2 regions of the Arthrobacter sp. R3-55 genome follow, and region 1 is predicted to be linked to the other one. Evidence: riboswitches for the same ligand, from Rfam matches in the RefSeq annotation. Region 1 holds a riboswitch; the other holds the start of a gene.
The links. A riboswitch is a leader RNA that binds a small molecule or an ion and turns the genes downstream of it on or off. The one in region 1 is predicted to bind glycine.

Region 1 (7,792 bases):
TGGATCTGCCCCACGGTCACTACCGCGGAATCACTCGCTGCCAGCTCACGGGCAACAATGCCCTGCAGCCGGACGGTGGTTGCCGCTGCCATCAGTACCGGGTCGATAGTGGTCTCAGGGCGTGAACCGTGACCACCGCGGCCATGGAGGGTGATGTTGAGGGAATCGGCGGATGCCATGGTGACGCCGGGCCGGATTCCGAACCAGCCGGCGGGGAAGGGGGCCACATGCTGGCCCAGGACGACGTCGGGTTTGGGCACAGCGTCATACAGGCCATCGGCCACCATGGTTTCTGCCCCGCCACCCCATTCCTCGGCTGGCTGGAAGAGGGCGATCAGGGTGCCTTGCCACTGATCACGTTGAGCGACCAGAGCCTCCACCGCACCCACGAGGCAAGTGACGTGTACGTCATGGCCGCAAGCGTGCATGACCGGCATGTCCTTACCCTGGTGGTCAACACCCATGGCCGTGCTTGCGTAGTCCAGGCCTGTTGTTTCCTTGACGGGCAATGCGTCCATGTCTGCCCTGAGCATCACTACGGGTCCGGGCCCGTTTTCCAGAACACCCACAACCCCGGTTTTTCCGATGCTGCGGTGAACGGCGAAGCCGAGTTCTTCCAGATGTCCCGCGGCGATACCTGCGGTCCTGGTCTCTTGGAAGGACAGCTCGGGGTGGGCATGCAGGTCCTTGTATAGCTTTTCGAGGTCAATGGTCATGAGTCTGCCCTTTTCATTCGACGCCTAGGTTTGGCCAGTGTATCCAGCCCAAAGCTGCGAAGGCTGAAAAGCCCCGGCACACTGGATGGCATGAACGATTCTGAATCAGTCACCACCCAGCAATCCACCGTTGAGGAGTGGACCAAGGCCCTGGCGGAATCCACTGGCTCACCTGGTGGGGGCGCCGGGACCGGGGTCATGCTCTCCATTGCGGCTTCCCTGACCTCCATGGTGGCCGGCTACACCGAGGTGGAAGACTCCGAGCACCAACACCTCGCCGGCATCCACGCCCGTGCCCGCGAACTCCGCCAAGTTGCCCTTCACTTAGCCGACGACGACGCTACGGCCTCCAACGCTTTCGGCGCCGCCTTCCGCCTCGATCCCGGGCCGGAGCGCGACGCCGCAATCCATCAGGCCTCCGTTGATGCCGCCAAAGCGTCAGCGGTCTTGGGGGAGCGGGCCATCCGTGCCATTGAAGACCTCGCATGGCTCGCTTCGCACGGCAACCCTGCGCTGATCGCCGACGTCGTGGTGGGTTTCGGAGCCCTCCGGGCAGCTATTGCAGGAGCCCGAACCAACGTAAGCTTCGACCTCGGTTCCCTGACCTCGGCCGGCACCACCCTCGAGGAAGTCAGGGACCGGCATCCGGAACTCTGGACCACGGTCACCCGGCTCACCGACGCCCTGGACAGGATCGATGAACTGGCCGCCGGCGTCGACAAGAAAGCGGCGCCGACCGAAGCCGTGTGAGGCCCGATATGCGTGCCAAATTCCCAGAGAATCGCGCAGAGCGGGCCCCGCAACGGCGCTGTACCTACTTCTGCGCCTTCGGCACACGGCGAAGCACGACGGCGGCGAGCACCGCAGCTCCGGCCATCAATACCAGCCCAATCGCCGCTGTGATGTGGACGCCGGACTCGAAAGCCGTCCGGGCGGCGACCGTCAGCGCCTCCGACAATGGCGACGGAAGGGCGGACGCTGCGTCAACAGCGCCGGCGAGTGTTTCCGCGGACTTTCCGGCTGCCTGCGAGGAAACGCCGTCTGGAATCACGAGGTTGTGCTGGTAGGAAGCAGTGAGGATGGATCCGAGTACAGCCGTTCCCAGGAGCGATCCCAGTTCGTAGCCGGTCTCGGAGATGGCCGAGGCGGCTCCGGACTTGTCGGCCGGCACGGAAGCCAGGATGAGATCGTTGGAGATGGTCTCCGCGGCACCCACGCCAACTGCCAGGACAGTCAGCGCCGACAACAGGAACACGGGTCCGCTGCCGTGATCGCCAACAACCACAATCAAGTAGCCCACGGCGCTGAGCGTCAAGCCCGCGGCCACCACGTATCCGGGGCGGACGCGCTTGACCAGCGGCACCACCAGCAGGCCGGCGATGACAGTTGCCAGGAGGGCAGGAATCATTGCGATGCCGGCCTCCATGGGGGATTGGCCTTCAACAAGTTGCAGGTGCTGGGCGAAGAAGTAGATGAAGCCCGTCATGGAGAACAGTGACAACACGTTCGCCACGATTGCCGTGCTGAACACCTTGTTCTTGAAAAGGGCAACGTCCAGCATGGGGTTCTGGATCCGCTGCTGGCGACGCACAAACAGAATGCCCATCACCAGGCCGAAGCCCATGAACGCGGCCGCGGATGCCCCGAAACCATGGACTGCGAATTCCTTGATGCCGTAGACGAACGGAGCCATGGTGACCACGGACAGGACGATGCTGGGCACATCCACGCGTCCGGGGTTGGCGTCCTTGGATTCGGGAATCAGGACCCGGCCGAAGGCGAGCAGCGGCAGGAGAAGGAAAGCTGCCACCAGGAAGACTGCGCCCCACCAGAAGTGCTCCACCAGCCAGCCGCCGAAGATCGGACCAAGGGCTGCGCCGCCCGAGAACCCGGCAGCCCAGACGGCGATGGCAAGCCGGCGCCGGTTGGGATCGGTGAAGATGTTCCGGATCAAGGACAGGGTTGACGGCATCAGCATTGCGCCAAAGACGCCAAGGCCGGCCCTGCCGGCGATGAGCCATTCAGCGGAGGGTGCAAAAGCTGTAGCAGCCGAAACCGCAGCGAAGCCTGTGCTGCCGACCAGCAGCAGCCGCCGTCGTCCGATCCTGTCGCCCAGGTTGCCCATCGACACCAGCAACGCGGCAAGAACCAGCGGGTATGCGTCAACGATCCACAGCAATTGGACGCCGCCCACGTCCAAAGAGCGGGCGATTTCAGGCAAGGCAAAGGTGAGCGCGGTGTTGTCGACGGCCACCAGCAGCACCGGAAACATCAGCAGTGCCAGTGCCGTCCAGTCGCGCCACGGTGCTGCTTGGCCCTTGAGGGGATCAGCGGAACGGGGTGCTTGGGTTGAGGACGGCGAGTACATGTCATTTACTGTACCGTCCAGACGGTACAGTTTCAAATGTAACCCCAGTGAAGCTTTAGGGAATGATGGACACATGCCACGAAAACCAGTTGCCCGGGACGCAGTCCTGGATGCCTTCGAAGCCCTCCTGATAGAGGTGGGGGAGCGGGCTGCCACCCTCGACGCCGTTGCCAAGCGTGCAGGGGTGTCCAAGGGCGGGCTGCTCTACCACTTCCCCAACAAGGAAGCGCTGATCACAGCGCTTTTGGAGCGTCTGGACTTGCTCGCCGATGAAGACACCGCGCTGATGAAGGCGGCGCCCGATGGTTCGGCCGCCTACTTCATCCGGTCATCGCTCTGGGCGGATACGCCCATGGACCGGGCGTTCGTCGCTGCCACCAGACTGGCCGAGGTGGCCCATGAGGAAACGCGCCGGAGGTTTGCCGCCATCCAGCAGCGTTGGCTGGACGTGCTGGCGGAGGACGTTGGTCCGGACGTCGCCAAAGCCGTCAGCTATATGGGTGACGGCCTGTATTTCAATGCCATCTTCGAAGGCGGGCAGGAGGGTGGCAATGCCGGGCGGGAGGCCGACGTCGACATCCTGCTTGGTGTCCTTGATCGGTTGCGGAAGTAGCAGGCCGTCCATTTGCGGCGGCGCCCGTGACGTAGGACAATTAACCCTTGTGGCGTGCCCTACACGGTGCCCATACATAACTGAACATGCCTTTGATCTGCGGCGGGAGAGTCCTGCAAGCAAGTGATGCAGGCGCCGTAGGAGCAAACCCTCCCCAGGAATCTCTCAGGCCCACGCACCGCCGCGGCAAGGCAACTCTGGAAAGCAGCAGGCAATCAGCCCACCTCAGGGTGAATGAGCGCTGTGCTCACCGACGGTGCAAGCGATGGTTGTTCACGCAACGCGCGGAAACTCTCAGGTCCAATACAGAGCGGGGAGGAACCCAACCGCTGTGGCGTACCCAAACGCCGCCCAAGTAATGGAGTTCCTTCGTGACGGTTAGTTCTGCCTCCACCACCTTCGTCGATCGGCATATTGGCGCCCGCCGCCAGGCCGACATTGAGACCATGCTCAAGTCCGTCGGCTACGACACCGTCGATTCGTTGGTCGACACCGCCGTCCCGAACGACATCCGCCAGGACGTTGCCCTCACCCTGCAGAACGCGCTGAGCGAAGTCGAGGTCCTCGCTGAGCTGCGCAAGCTCGCCTCCAAGAACAAGACCGCTGTCCAGATGATCGGCCAAGGCTACTACGACACCGTGACGCCGCCGGTGATCCGCCGCAATATCCTGGAATCCCCGGCGTGGTACACGGCCTACACGCCGTACCAGCCGGAAATCTCGCAGGGCCGCCTCGAAGCGCTGCTGAACTTCCAGACCATGGTCCAGGACCTGGTCGGCCTGCCGATCGCCAACGCCTCCCTGCTTGACGAAGCAACCGCCGTTGCCGAGGCCGTCCTGATGATGCGCCGCGCCAACAAGAACAAGGCTGCCCAGGACGGCAAGACCGTCCTCGACGCCGATTGCCTCCCGCAGACCATCGCGATCGTCAAGGGCCGCGCCGAAGCACTCGGCTTCGAGGTTGAGGTCGCGGATCTCTCCCTCGGCCTTCCGGAAGGTGCCATCAACGGCGTCGTTCTCCAGCAACCCGGCGTGTCCGGCCGCGTATTCGATCACTCCGCCGTCATTGCCGATGCCAAGGAACGCGGTGCGCTGGTCACCGTCGCTGCCGATCTTCTCTCGCTGACGCTGATCACCCCTCCGGGCGAGCAGGGCGCGGACATCGCCGTTGGTTCCGCGCAGCGCCTGGGTGTTCCGCTGTTCTTCGGCGGCCCGCACGCGGCCTACATGGCCGTTCAGAAGGGCCTGGAGCGTTCCATGCCCGGCCGTCTGGTGGGCGTTTCCAAGGACGACGCCGGTGTCCCCGCCTACCGCTTGGCGCTGCAGACCCGCGAGCAGCACATCCGCCGCGAGAAGGCCACATCCAACATCTGTACCGCGCAGGCCCTGCTGGCCATCGTGGCTTCCATGTACGCCGTTTACCACGGCCCGGAGGGTTTGAAGGCGATTGCCGAGACCGCCCACAGTCACGCCCGCACCCTCGCGGCGTCACTGAAGGCTGCCGGCGTCGAGGTCCTTCACGGTTCCTTCTTCGACACCATCACCGTCCGCGTCCCGGGCAAGGCTGCAGAGATCGTCGCTGCTGCCGAGGCCAAGGGCATCAACCTGCGAGGCGTTGACGCTGACACTGTTGGTATCTCTGTTGATGAGACCACCACTTCCGAGGTTGTTGCTGACGTCGCGGCGGTCTTCGGCGCTTCGGTTGCTGACGCCGCTGAAGGTCTCGCGCTTGAAGCTTCCGTGGAGCGCACCAGCGACTTCATGCAGCACCCGGTGTTCAACACGCACCGCTCCGAAACCCAGCTCCTGCGCTACATCCGCAAGCTTTCGGACCGCGACCTCGCGCTGGACCGCACCATGATCCCGCTGGGTTCCTGCACCATGAAGCTCAACGCCACCGCAGAGATGGAAGCCATCTCCTGGCCGGAATTCGCCTCCATCCACCCGTTCGCTCCGGATTCCCAGACCGAGGGCTGGCGCGAACTCATCACCGACCTCGAATCCCAGCTGACCGAGATCACCGGCTACGACCAAGTGTCCATCCAGCCGAATGCCGGTTCCCAGGGCGAGCTCGCGGGCCTGTTGGCCATCCGCGGCTATCACCTGTCCCGTGGCGACGAGCAGCGTAACGTCTGCCTCATTCCCGCTTCCGCCCACGGCACCAACGCAGCCTCGGCAGTGCTGGCCGGCATGAAGGTTGTAGTGGTGGCCACGGCCGCCGACGGCACGATCGACCACGCGGACCTTGCCGCCAAGATCGAGGCCAACCGCGAGGTGTTGTCGGCCATCATGATCACCTACCCGTCCACGCACGGTGTGTACGATGCCGACGTCCGCGAAGTCTGCGACGCCATCCACGAGGCCGGCGGCCAAGTCTACATTGACGGCGCAAACCTCAACGCCCTGGTTGGGCTCGCCCAGCCGGGCAAGTTCGGCGGCGACGTATCCCACCTGAACCTGCACAAAACCTTCTGCATCCCCCACGGCGGTGGCGGACCCGGCGTTGGCCCGGTTGCTGCCAAGGCGCACCTTGCACCGTTCATGCCCGGCGATGCAGCTTCCTGGACCGAAGGCAACGACGTCCCGATTTCGGCATCCCGTTTCGGTTCCGCCGGCGTTCTGCCCATCTCTTGGGCTTACGTGAAGCTCATGGGTGGCCAGGGCCTCACCGAGGCAACCAAGTCGGCGCTGCTGGCTGCGAACTACATCGCATCCCGCCTGAACGAGCACTTCCCGGTCCTCTACACCGGCGAAGGCGGACTGGTGGCCCACGAGTGCATCCTGGACCTCCGCGAGCTGACGGCCAAGACCGGCGTCACTGCTGAAGACGTTGCCAAGCGGCTCATCGACTTCGGCTTCCACGCCCCCACCCTGGCGTTCCCGGTTGCCGGAACCCTGATGGTGGAGCCCACCGAGTCGGAGGACCTTGCCGAGATCGACCGGTTCATCGAAGCTATGATCACCATCCGTGCCGAGATTGAGCAGGTTGCTCACGGCGACTTCTCCGTGCAGGATTCCCCGCTTCGCCGCGCACCCCACACGGCAGCCGCCGTCGTAAGTTCCGATTGGGACCGGGCGTACCCGCGCGAGCAGGCTGCCTTCCCGGTCCACCACCTCAAGCAGGACAAGTACTTCCCGCCGGTCGGCCGTATCGACGGCGCGGCAGGTGACCGCAACTTGGTGTGCTCCTGCCCGCCGATCGAAGACTTCGAGAACTAAGGGGTTCCGGAAAATGACAGAGAACTACACAGCTCTTTACGAAGAGCACAAGAAACTCGGCGCGTCCTTCACCGACTTTGGTGGCTGGCAGATGCCGCTCAAATACTCCTCTGAGTTGGCTGAGCACCATGCTGTCCGCAAGTCCGCAGGCCTGTTCGACCTCTCCCACATGGGCGAAGTCTGGGTCACCGGCCCCGAGGCAGCAGCTTTCCTGGACTACGCCCTGGTGGGCAAAATCTCCGCCATGGCAATCGGCAAAGCCAAGTACTCGCTGATCTGCCAGGAAGACGGCGGCATCATCGATGATCTCATCGCCTACCGTCGCGGTGAGGAGAAGTTCCTCGTGGTACCGAACGCCGGAAACGCTGCGGTTGTTGCCTCGGCCCTTCTGGAGCGCGCTGCCGGTTTCGACGTCGTCGTTGAGGACGCATCCGCTGACACCTCGCTGATTGCCGTTCAGGGGCCGCTGGCCGAATCGATCCTCCTCCGCCTGGTGCCCGCCGAACAGCACGCAACGGTCACCGACCTGAAGTACTACGCCGCGGTTGATGTCCCGTTCACGTTCGACGGCGGCACGCAGGAACTGCTGTTGGCCCGCACCGGCTACACAGGCGAAGACGGCTTTGAGATCTTTGTGGCCAACGAATCCGCAGCAGCCCTGTGGCAGGCCATTGCCGACGCTGCCGAAGACGGCGAACTCACTCCCGCCGGCCTGGCTTCCCGCGACTCCCTGCGCCTGGAAGCCGGCATGCCGCTCTACGGAAACGAGCTCTCCCGCGAAGGCAACCCCTTCGCAGCAGGACTCGGACCGGTGGTGGCTCTGTCCAAGGAAGGCGACTTCGTCGGCAAGGACGCACTCGCTGCCCTCAAGGCAGAT
Region 2 (7,792 bases), 1.2 Mb from region 1:
GACGGGTAGGTGATCATGATGCAGGACAGGACGTCCTTATTGGCCTCGATCTTGGCGGTCAGGTCGGCGTGATCGATGGTGCCGTCCGCAGCCGTGGCCACCACAACAACTTTCATCCCGGCCAGCACAGCGGACGCCGCGTTGGTGCCGTGGGCTGAGGCAGGAATGAGGCAGACGTTACGCTGCTCATCGCCGCGGGACAGGTGGTAGCCACGGATGGCCAACAGGCCCGCGAGCTCTCCCTGAGACCCGGCATTGGGCTGGATGGAGACCTGATCGTAGCCGGTGATCTCCGTGAGGTCAGCTTCCAGGTCCTCGATCAGCTCGCGCCAGCCCGCTGTCTGGTGGTCCGGAGCGAACGGGTGGATCGAGGCGAACTCGGGCCAGGAAATGGCTTCCATCTCGGCGGTGGCGTTCAGCTTCATGGTGCACGAACCCAGCGGAATCATGGTGCGGTCCAGTGCGAGGTCCCGATCAGACAGCTTGCGGATATAGCGCAACAGCTGCGTCTCGGAACGGTGCGTGTTGAACACCGGGTGCTGCAGGAAATCGGAGGTGCGGACTACCCCGGAGGGCAGTTCGAACCCGGCCGCGTCCCCCACCGGGCCGGCGCCAAAGGCGACGGCAACCGCGGAGAGGACCTCCGGCGTCGTGGTTTCATCAACGGAAACGCCCACAGTGTCCGCGTCGATGAGACGCAGGTTGATGCCGCGGGCTTCGGCAGCGGCGATGACTTTGTCTGCCTTGCCGGGAACACGGACGGTGAGGGTGTCGAAGAAGGCATCGGAGACGAGTTCGCGGCCTGCCTTCTGCAGTGCGGTTGCGAGCGTGCGGGCATGGCCGTGGACGGTCTCGGCGATCGCCTTCAGGCCCTCGGGGCCGTGGTAAACCGCGTACATCGAAGCCACAATCGCCAGCAGTGCCTGCGCCGTGCAGATGTTGGAGGTGGCCTTCTCGCGGCGAATGTGTTGCTCGCGGGTCTGCAGCGCCAAGCGGTAAGCAGGGACGCCGGCGTTGTCTTTGGAAACACCAACGATGCGGCCGGGAAGGGTGCGCTCCATGCCTTCGCGGACGGCCATGTAGGCCGCATGCGGGCCACCGAAGAACAGCGGGACGCCGAAGCGCTGCGCAGTCCCGACGGCGATGTCCGCACCTTGTTCGCCCGGGGGCGTGATGAGGGTGAGCGCCAGCAAATCCGCGGCAACCGTGACCAGTGCGCCGCGTTCCTTCGCTTCAGCAATGACACTGGAGTGGTCGAACACGCGACCCGACACACCTGGCTGCTGCAGGACGATGCCGTTGATGTCGCCGTCGGGAAGGCCGTCGCTGAGGTCGGCAATTTCCACCTCGAAGCCGAGGGCCTCGGCGCGGCCCTTGACGATCGCGATGGTCTGCGGGAGGAGGTCCGCGTCCAGGACAGTCTTGCCGTCCTTGACCGTCTTGTTCTTGTTTGCGCGGCGCATCAGCAGCACTGCCTCGGCCACGGCGGTCGCTTCATCCAGCAACGACGCGTTGGCAACCGGCAGCCCCGTGAGATCCTGCACCATGGTCTGGAAGTTCAGCAGCGCCTCAAGACGGCCCTGCGAAATTTCGGGCTGGTACGGCGTGTAGGCCGTGTACCAGGCGGGAGCTTCGAGGATGTTGCGGCGGATCACCGGTGGCGTCACGGTGTCGTAGTAGCCCTGGCCGATCATCTGGACGGCGGTCTTGTTCTTGGATGCGAGCTTTCGGAGCTCGCTGAGGACCTGCACCTCAGTGAGGGCGTCCTGCAACTTCAGGGCCGTTTCCTGGCGGATGGAATCGGGGACCGCGACATCTACCAAGCCGTCGACAGAGTCGTAGCCGATGGCCTTGAGCATGGTGTCAACGTCGGCTTGACGGCGGGCGCCGATGTGCCGGTCCGCGAAGGCGGTGGGGGTTGATTGAACAGTCAAGAGGAACTCCATGATTCAGGCGCCCAGTGAGCGCCACGATGATGTGGGGTTCCTCCCCGCTCTGTATTGGACCTGAGAGATTCCGCAGACTGTGTTTCCACATGCCGTCTGCTTGCACCGTCGGTGAGCCCGGTTACCCGGACTGCTTTCCAGAGTTGCCTAACCGCGGCGGTACATGGGCCTGAGAGATTCCTGGGGAGGATTTGCTCCTACGGCGCCTGACTGGATGTACCGGCAGGACTCTCCCGCCGCAGATCAAAAGCGTTGCGTCACTTTCGTGACACGCTTCACACCATAGCCGCTTCCCGCGAAAAAGCGCAAGCAAGGTGCAGCTACTCCCGCCAACCCTCTTCCACATCCCGGCCCCTTCCCGCCAACCCTCTTCCACATCCCGGCCCCTTCCCGCCAACCCTCTTCCACATCCCGGGTACACCAGCTGGAAACCACCGAGTGGTAGTTTGATCTCTGCTGGAGGCAGACATTGCACCTATTCGGAGGACCATCCATGTTCAAGGGTTTCAAGGACTTCATACTTCGCGGCAACGTGATCGAGCTGGCTATCGCCGTAGTTATCGGCAGTGCGTTCACCGCACTCGTCGGAGCTTTCACCAACCACATCATCAATCCCGTGATCGCAGCCGCCGGCGGCATGAATGCCGAGGGCCTGGGCTTCAAAATCTGGGAGAACAACCCGGCAACGTTCGTCGATTTCGGCGCCGTACTGACCGCACTGGTGACGTTCGTGATCACCGCTGCCGTGGTGTACTTCATCTTCGTGGCGCCCATGAACAAGATCAATTCCCTGGTCAAGGACCGCCTCTCCACTGAGGAACCCGAGGAAGAGCCGCTGCCTGCGGACACCGCCCTTCTTGCCGAAATCCGCGATCTCCTCAAGGATGCCGCTGCCGCGCGCAACGCAAGCCAGGCCTCGGACCCGGACTTCGATTCCGACCGCACCCGCTAAGCGCAGCATCCGTGCTGCTTGGCCGGAGCCCGGCGTTCTCCCACGAGGACGCCGGGTTCTTGCGTTATGGCGCATCCGCAGAAACCTGCCCGCCCCCGGAACGTGACGCTCAGGCAATCGGCCCGAAACAGTGGCAGGGCAGCATGAAATCATGAAGCGCAACCCGAGCACTCCCGTCACCGCGGATCTCCTTTGTGATGCCTGCGGTCAGCTGCCCGAACCGCCCAAGGCCCGGCTCACTCTTGCGAACATTGCAGTGATGCTTCCCATTGAACTGCTGGTTCATGCTGCCGTGGTGGGAACCCAGCTGCCGTATGTGGCCAAGGTTCTGCTCCTCGCGGTCACCGCCACCGTGCTGGTCATCTGGGTGGCCGAGCCTTCGGCCTCCAAGGTTCTCCGGCGATGGTTGCACGCGCCGGCCCTCCGCCACCGACGCACTTTGAACATGGCACCTTCTTTGTGGCGCGCGCGGACCGTACTGCCTGATCAGCCGGGGTCGCTGCAAAAAGTCACCCACGCCCTGGCCAAGCTGAACAGCAACATCCTCAGCCTTCACATCCACCCCATCACTGGGACTGGCCATGCCGCCACTGACCCCGGCGGAACGGTGATGGATGAATTTGTCCTTTCTGCCCCCGGTGAAGTCACCGAGCTGGATCTTTTGAAGGCACTGCACGACGGCGGCGGGCTTGAGTCGCACGTTTGGCCCACCACCGCGTTGGCCATGGCCGACGGTCAAACCAAAGCACTGAGCCTCGCCACCCGTGTGGCCGTAAACCCGCAGGAACTTCCACTCGCCGTGGCCGAACTTCTTTCCGCCAAAGTAGACCCCATGGACCCCGAGCGGTCCGCACCCCAGGCGGCTACCGGCGTCGGGCCCTCAACTGACATCCTCAAGATCCCAACGGCCTGGCACGGTCCGTTGGTCTTTTCGCGGCCGGGCGAGCCGTTCTCGCCCGCAGAGTCCGCGCGTGCACACAGGCTGGCTGAGCTCGCGGAGATTTTGGCGCACACTCCGGCTGCTCAGTCTTCTTCGAATTTCTTGAGCAGCGTGAAGTCAGCCTAGGATTGCGCCGTTCGGCCCGGAAAAGCGTTCAGTCCAGCATCCGTATCCGGAGACCGGTTCCGCGTTCTTTCTCCACCAGGCGCCGCTCTATGGGCCCGCTTTGGGCAAGCCAGAGCACCCTGCCGTCGTAGGTCACGGACTCCACGCAGCCCTGGTCCACAACCTCGTTGTACCGCCACACCTGGACCGTTTGGCCCACGAGGATCCGCCAATTGGTCACAGCCCGGCCTTCTGCTTCGGCGAAGCGCGGCCCGGGTGTCGGCTTCTTCTTACTGTCCTGCACGTCATTACTCCTAGCCGTTACAAGCTTCCTGTAAAGACTTGTGCCGCCACGGCTCAGTACATGACGCGATTCGGGGGACTTTCGCTAGAGTCCCTTCACTGCGCCCAGGACCTTGGTCAGGGAATCCTTGGCATCTCCGAACAGCAGGGTGGTTTGCGGTTCGTAAAGGAGTTCGTTTTCAATACCGGCAAACCCGGGGCGCATGGAGCGTTTGAGGAACACCACCTGCCGGGCGTCGGCCACTTCAAGGATGGGCATTCCGTAGATGGGCGAGCCAGGGGTGGTCTTCGCGGCAGGGTTGACGACGTCGTTGGCGCCCACCACCAAGGCAACATCGGCAGTCTTGAACTCGGAGTTGATCTCGCCCATTTCCTTAAGCGACTCGTAGGGCACGTTGGCTTCAGCCAGCAGGACATTCATATGCCCCGGCATTCTTCCTGCCACCGGATGGATGGCGAAGTCGACTTCGATCCCCCGCGCTTCCAGGGCTGAGGCGAGCTCGGCTGCGGTGTGCTGCCCTTGGGCGACCGCCAGGCCGTATCCCGGCACAATAATGACCCGCTGCGCATAACCGAGCAGCACTGCCACGTCTTCTGCACTGGAGGATCGAACCGGCCGTTCGCTCACGGCTGTGGACCCGGCCGTGGAGCCGCCCTTGAAGGCACCGAACATGATGCCGGCAACGCTTCGCCCCATCGCCGCGGCCATGGCCCGGGTCAGGATGGTGCCCGACGCCCCAACCAGCGTGCCGGCCACAAGAAGGAGTACATTGCCCAGCACCAGCCCCGATGCCGCGACTGCCAAGCCGGTGAAGGCATTCAGGAGGGAGATGACAATCGGAACATCGGCACCGCCTACGGGCAGCACCAACAGGATTCCGGCAACCAGACCCAAAACCAACAGGACCAACGCCAGCACGAGCGAGCCATTCAGGATCACCACAACCCCGGCTCCCACGGCAGCCAACAGCACCACGGCCATCAGGACGGGCAGGCCGGGGAAGGTCACAGGCCTGGTGGTCATAAGCCCCTGAAGCTTGGCAAAAGTGACCCCGGAACCGGCGAATGACACGGCACCCACCAGCAGCGTGAAAACGATGGCCAGTCGAACCCAGGGCTCATCTGTGTGGGAAAGTTCCAGCAACGCCACGAGTGCCGCAGCCCCACCACCTACACCGTTGAAGAGTGCCACGAGCTGGGGCATCTGCGTCATCTGCACCCTGCGGGCCACGGGCGCTGCCACGCCGGAACCGACGGCGATGGCTCCCAGTATCCAGGGGATGTTGTCCAGCTTGACGGAGAGGAACACCGTGACCACGGCCACCAGGGCGCCGAGGGCTCCAATCAGGTTCCCGCGCCGCGCGGTACGTGGTGAATTGAGGCCCTTGAGGGCGAGGATGAAGCACGCGGCTGCGGCCAGGTAAAGGAGTGCAGTCCAAGTGGGGTTGAGCAGGGTCACGGACGGCGCTCCTTAGCCGCGGCGTCCCGCGGGGTGCCACCTCCGGAACCAGGGCTGCCAGCGCTGCCGGGACTGCCCGCGCTGCCGGGGCTGCCAGTGCTTCCGGGGCTGCCCGCACCAACGTTCGACGGCGGCCGCTGCCTTCCGCGGAACATCTCCAGCATGCGGTCGGTCACCACAAACCCGCCCACGAGGTTGGCCGTGGCAAGGACTACAGCCAAAAGGGCGACCGCCAGAACCCACGGATCTGCGGCCTGCCCGGCAACGATGATGGCGCCCACCAGGATGATGCCGTGGATCGCGTTGGCCCCGGACATGAGGGGCGTGTGCAGGGTGCTGGAGACTTTGGAAACAACCTCGAAGCCCACAAACACTGCCAGCACAGTGATCGTCAACAGGCTCATGCCATCCATCAGCGCACTCCTTCAGTTCCGGGGCGGGTAGAGCCAAAGGGTGCTGTCTCGCCTGCGAGCGCCGTGAGTGCCTCCGCGGTGGGTGGGTGCCGGACTTCGCCGAGGTGCGTGAGGCAAGTACCCGCCACTACTTCGTCATCGAAGTCCGGGCTGACCACGCCGTCGCGGGTCATCAGGGCCAGCAGGTTGGCCACGTTCTTGGCGTAGAGGCGGGAGGCGTCTGCGGGCATCGCGGAGGCAGCGTCCTTGATCCCCACCAGTGTGACAACGCCTTGGCCGTCGGCCGTGGGGACGGGAATGTCCTGCCCCGGGATGCTTCCCTCAACGTTGCCGCCGGATTCGGCAGCCAGGTCCACCACCACGGAGCCCGGTTTCATGCCCTGCACCATGTCCCGGCTAACCAGCAGGGGTGCGCGCCTGCCGGGAACCGCGGCCGTTGTAATCAACACGTCCGACTGGGCAACGTGCGGTGTCAGGAGTGCCCGTTGCAAGGCGCCGCGGTCTGCACTGAGTTCCCGGGCGTATCCACCGGAGGCCTCAGCGTTTTCGAGGTCCAGTTTGATGAACGTCCCGCCCATGGACGCTACTTCGTCTGCCGAGGCGGGTCGAATGTCGTTAGCGGAGACCCGGGCGCCGAGCCGTTTCGCAGTTCCAATTGCCTGCAAGCCGGCAACACCTGCGCCCAGCACCAGCACCCGGGCTGGTGGGATGGTCCCCGCCGCGGTCATATACAGCGGGAAGAACCGGGGCAGGCGCATGGCCGCCTCAAGGACGCACCGATACCCCGCCACCAAGGCTTGGGACGTCAGGGCGTCCATGGATTGGGCGCGGGATATCCGGGGAACCAGTTCGAGGGCAAAGGACGTGATCCCGCCGGCGGCGAGCGCGCGCACGGTGGGCAATTCCGAGGACGGTGATCCCAAACCCACGGTGACCGACCCCCGGCGGAGGGCTCCCGCCGTCGACGGTGTCATGGGACGGACGTGGCAGTAAACATCCAGGGCCCCCAGATCCAGGGACTGCACCACGGAGGCGCCTGCTCGGCCGTACTCATCGTCACTGTGTCCGGCGGCTAATCCGGCCCCGGATTCGATTTCCACTTCAAGGCCCAGGCCCGCCAATTGCTTGACCGTTTCCGGCGTGGCGGCCACACGTCGCTCGCCGTCGAGCGCCTCGCGCGCAATGCCTGCTTTCACCCGCCACCCCTCTTCCCGAACTCTCCCGGACTCTCCTCTGAACCAGTTGGCATGAGTCTATGACTGCAAGGGTCTGCGCGGGAGTAGGGGGCTGCGCTATGTGCACAACTCCACTAGGGTCGGTGGAAGCTGGAAGCAACCAGCCACCACACCGTCGACGAGCCGGTTCCGGCCGCGCCGTCGGAAAGGAACGCCACTATGGACACCTTCAAAATCGGTTACTTCGTGGGTAGCCTGGCAAGCAATTCCATCAATCGGGTCCTCTCCAAGGCCCTCATCAGCGTTGCGCCCCCGGAGCTCGAGTTCCACGAGATCGCCATCAAGGACCTTCCGCTCTACAGCTCCGATTACGACGCCGACTTCCCGGCGGCGGGCCGCGAACTGAAGGATGCGATCGCGGCATCGGACGGCATCCTCTTCATCTCCCCGGAATACAACCGTTCCATCCCGGGCGCCTTGAAGAATGCCATCGACTGGG

Region 2: another riboswitch for glycine. It lies ahead of gcvP (aminomethyl-transferring glycine dehydrogenase); the one in region 1 lies ahead of gcvP (aminomethyl-transferring glycine dehydrogenase).

What each region holds. Positions count from the first base shown of each region.
Region 1 covers NZ_CP096423.1:3,732,902-3,740,693, reverse strand. The annotation lists gene M1D51_RS17075 (amidohydrolase) at 1-716, opposite strand, end outside; gene M1D51_RS17070 (cyclodeaminase/cyclohydrolase family protein) at 807-1,466, shown strand; gene M1D51_RS17065 (MFS transporter) at 1,531-3,084, opposite strand; gene M1D51_RS17060 (TetR/AcrR family transcriptional regulator) at 3,158-3,697, shown strand; glycine riboswitch at 3,791-3,888, shown strand; glycine riboswitch at 3,890-4,016, shown strand; gene gcvP (aminomethyl-transferring glycine dehydrogenase) at 4,069-6,915, shown strand; gene gcvT (glycine cleavage system aminomethyltransferase GcvT) at 6,929-7,792, shown strand, end outside.
Region 2 covers NZ_CP096423.1:161,372-169,163, reverse strand. The annotation lists gene gcvP (aminomethyl-transferring glycine dehydrogenase) at 1-1,934, opposite strand, end outside; glycine riboswitch at 2,094-2,192, opposite strand; gene mscL (large conductance mechanosensitive channel protein MscL) at 2,440-2,898, shown strand; gene M1D51_RS00825 (amino acid-binding protein) at 3,050-3,964, shown strand; gene M1D51_RS00820 (hypothetical protein) at 3,993-4,247, opposite strand; gene M1D51_RS00815 (NAD(P)(+) transhydrogenase (Re/Si-specific) subunit beta) at 4,332-5,705, opposite strand; gene M1D51_RS00810 (NAD(P) transhydrogenase subunit alpha) at 5,702-6,118, opposite strand; gene M1D51_RS00805 (Re/Si-specific NAD(P)(+) transhydrogenase subunit alpha) at 6,118-7,314, opposite strand; gene M1D51_RS00800 (NADPH-dependent FMN reductase) at 7,513-7,792, shown strand, end outside.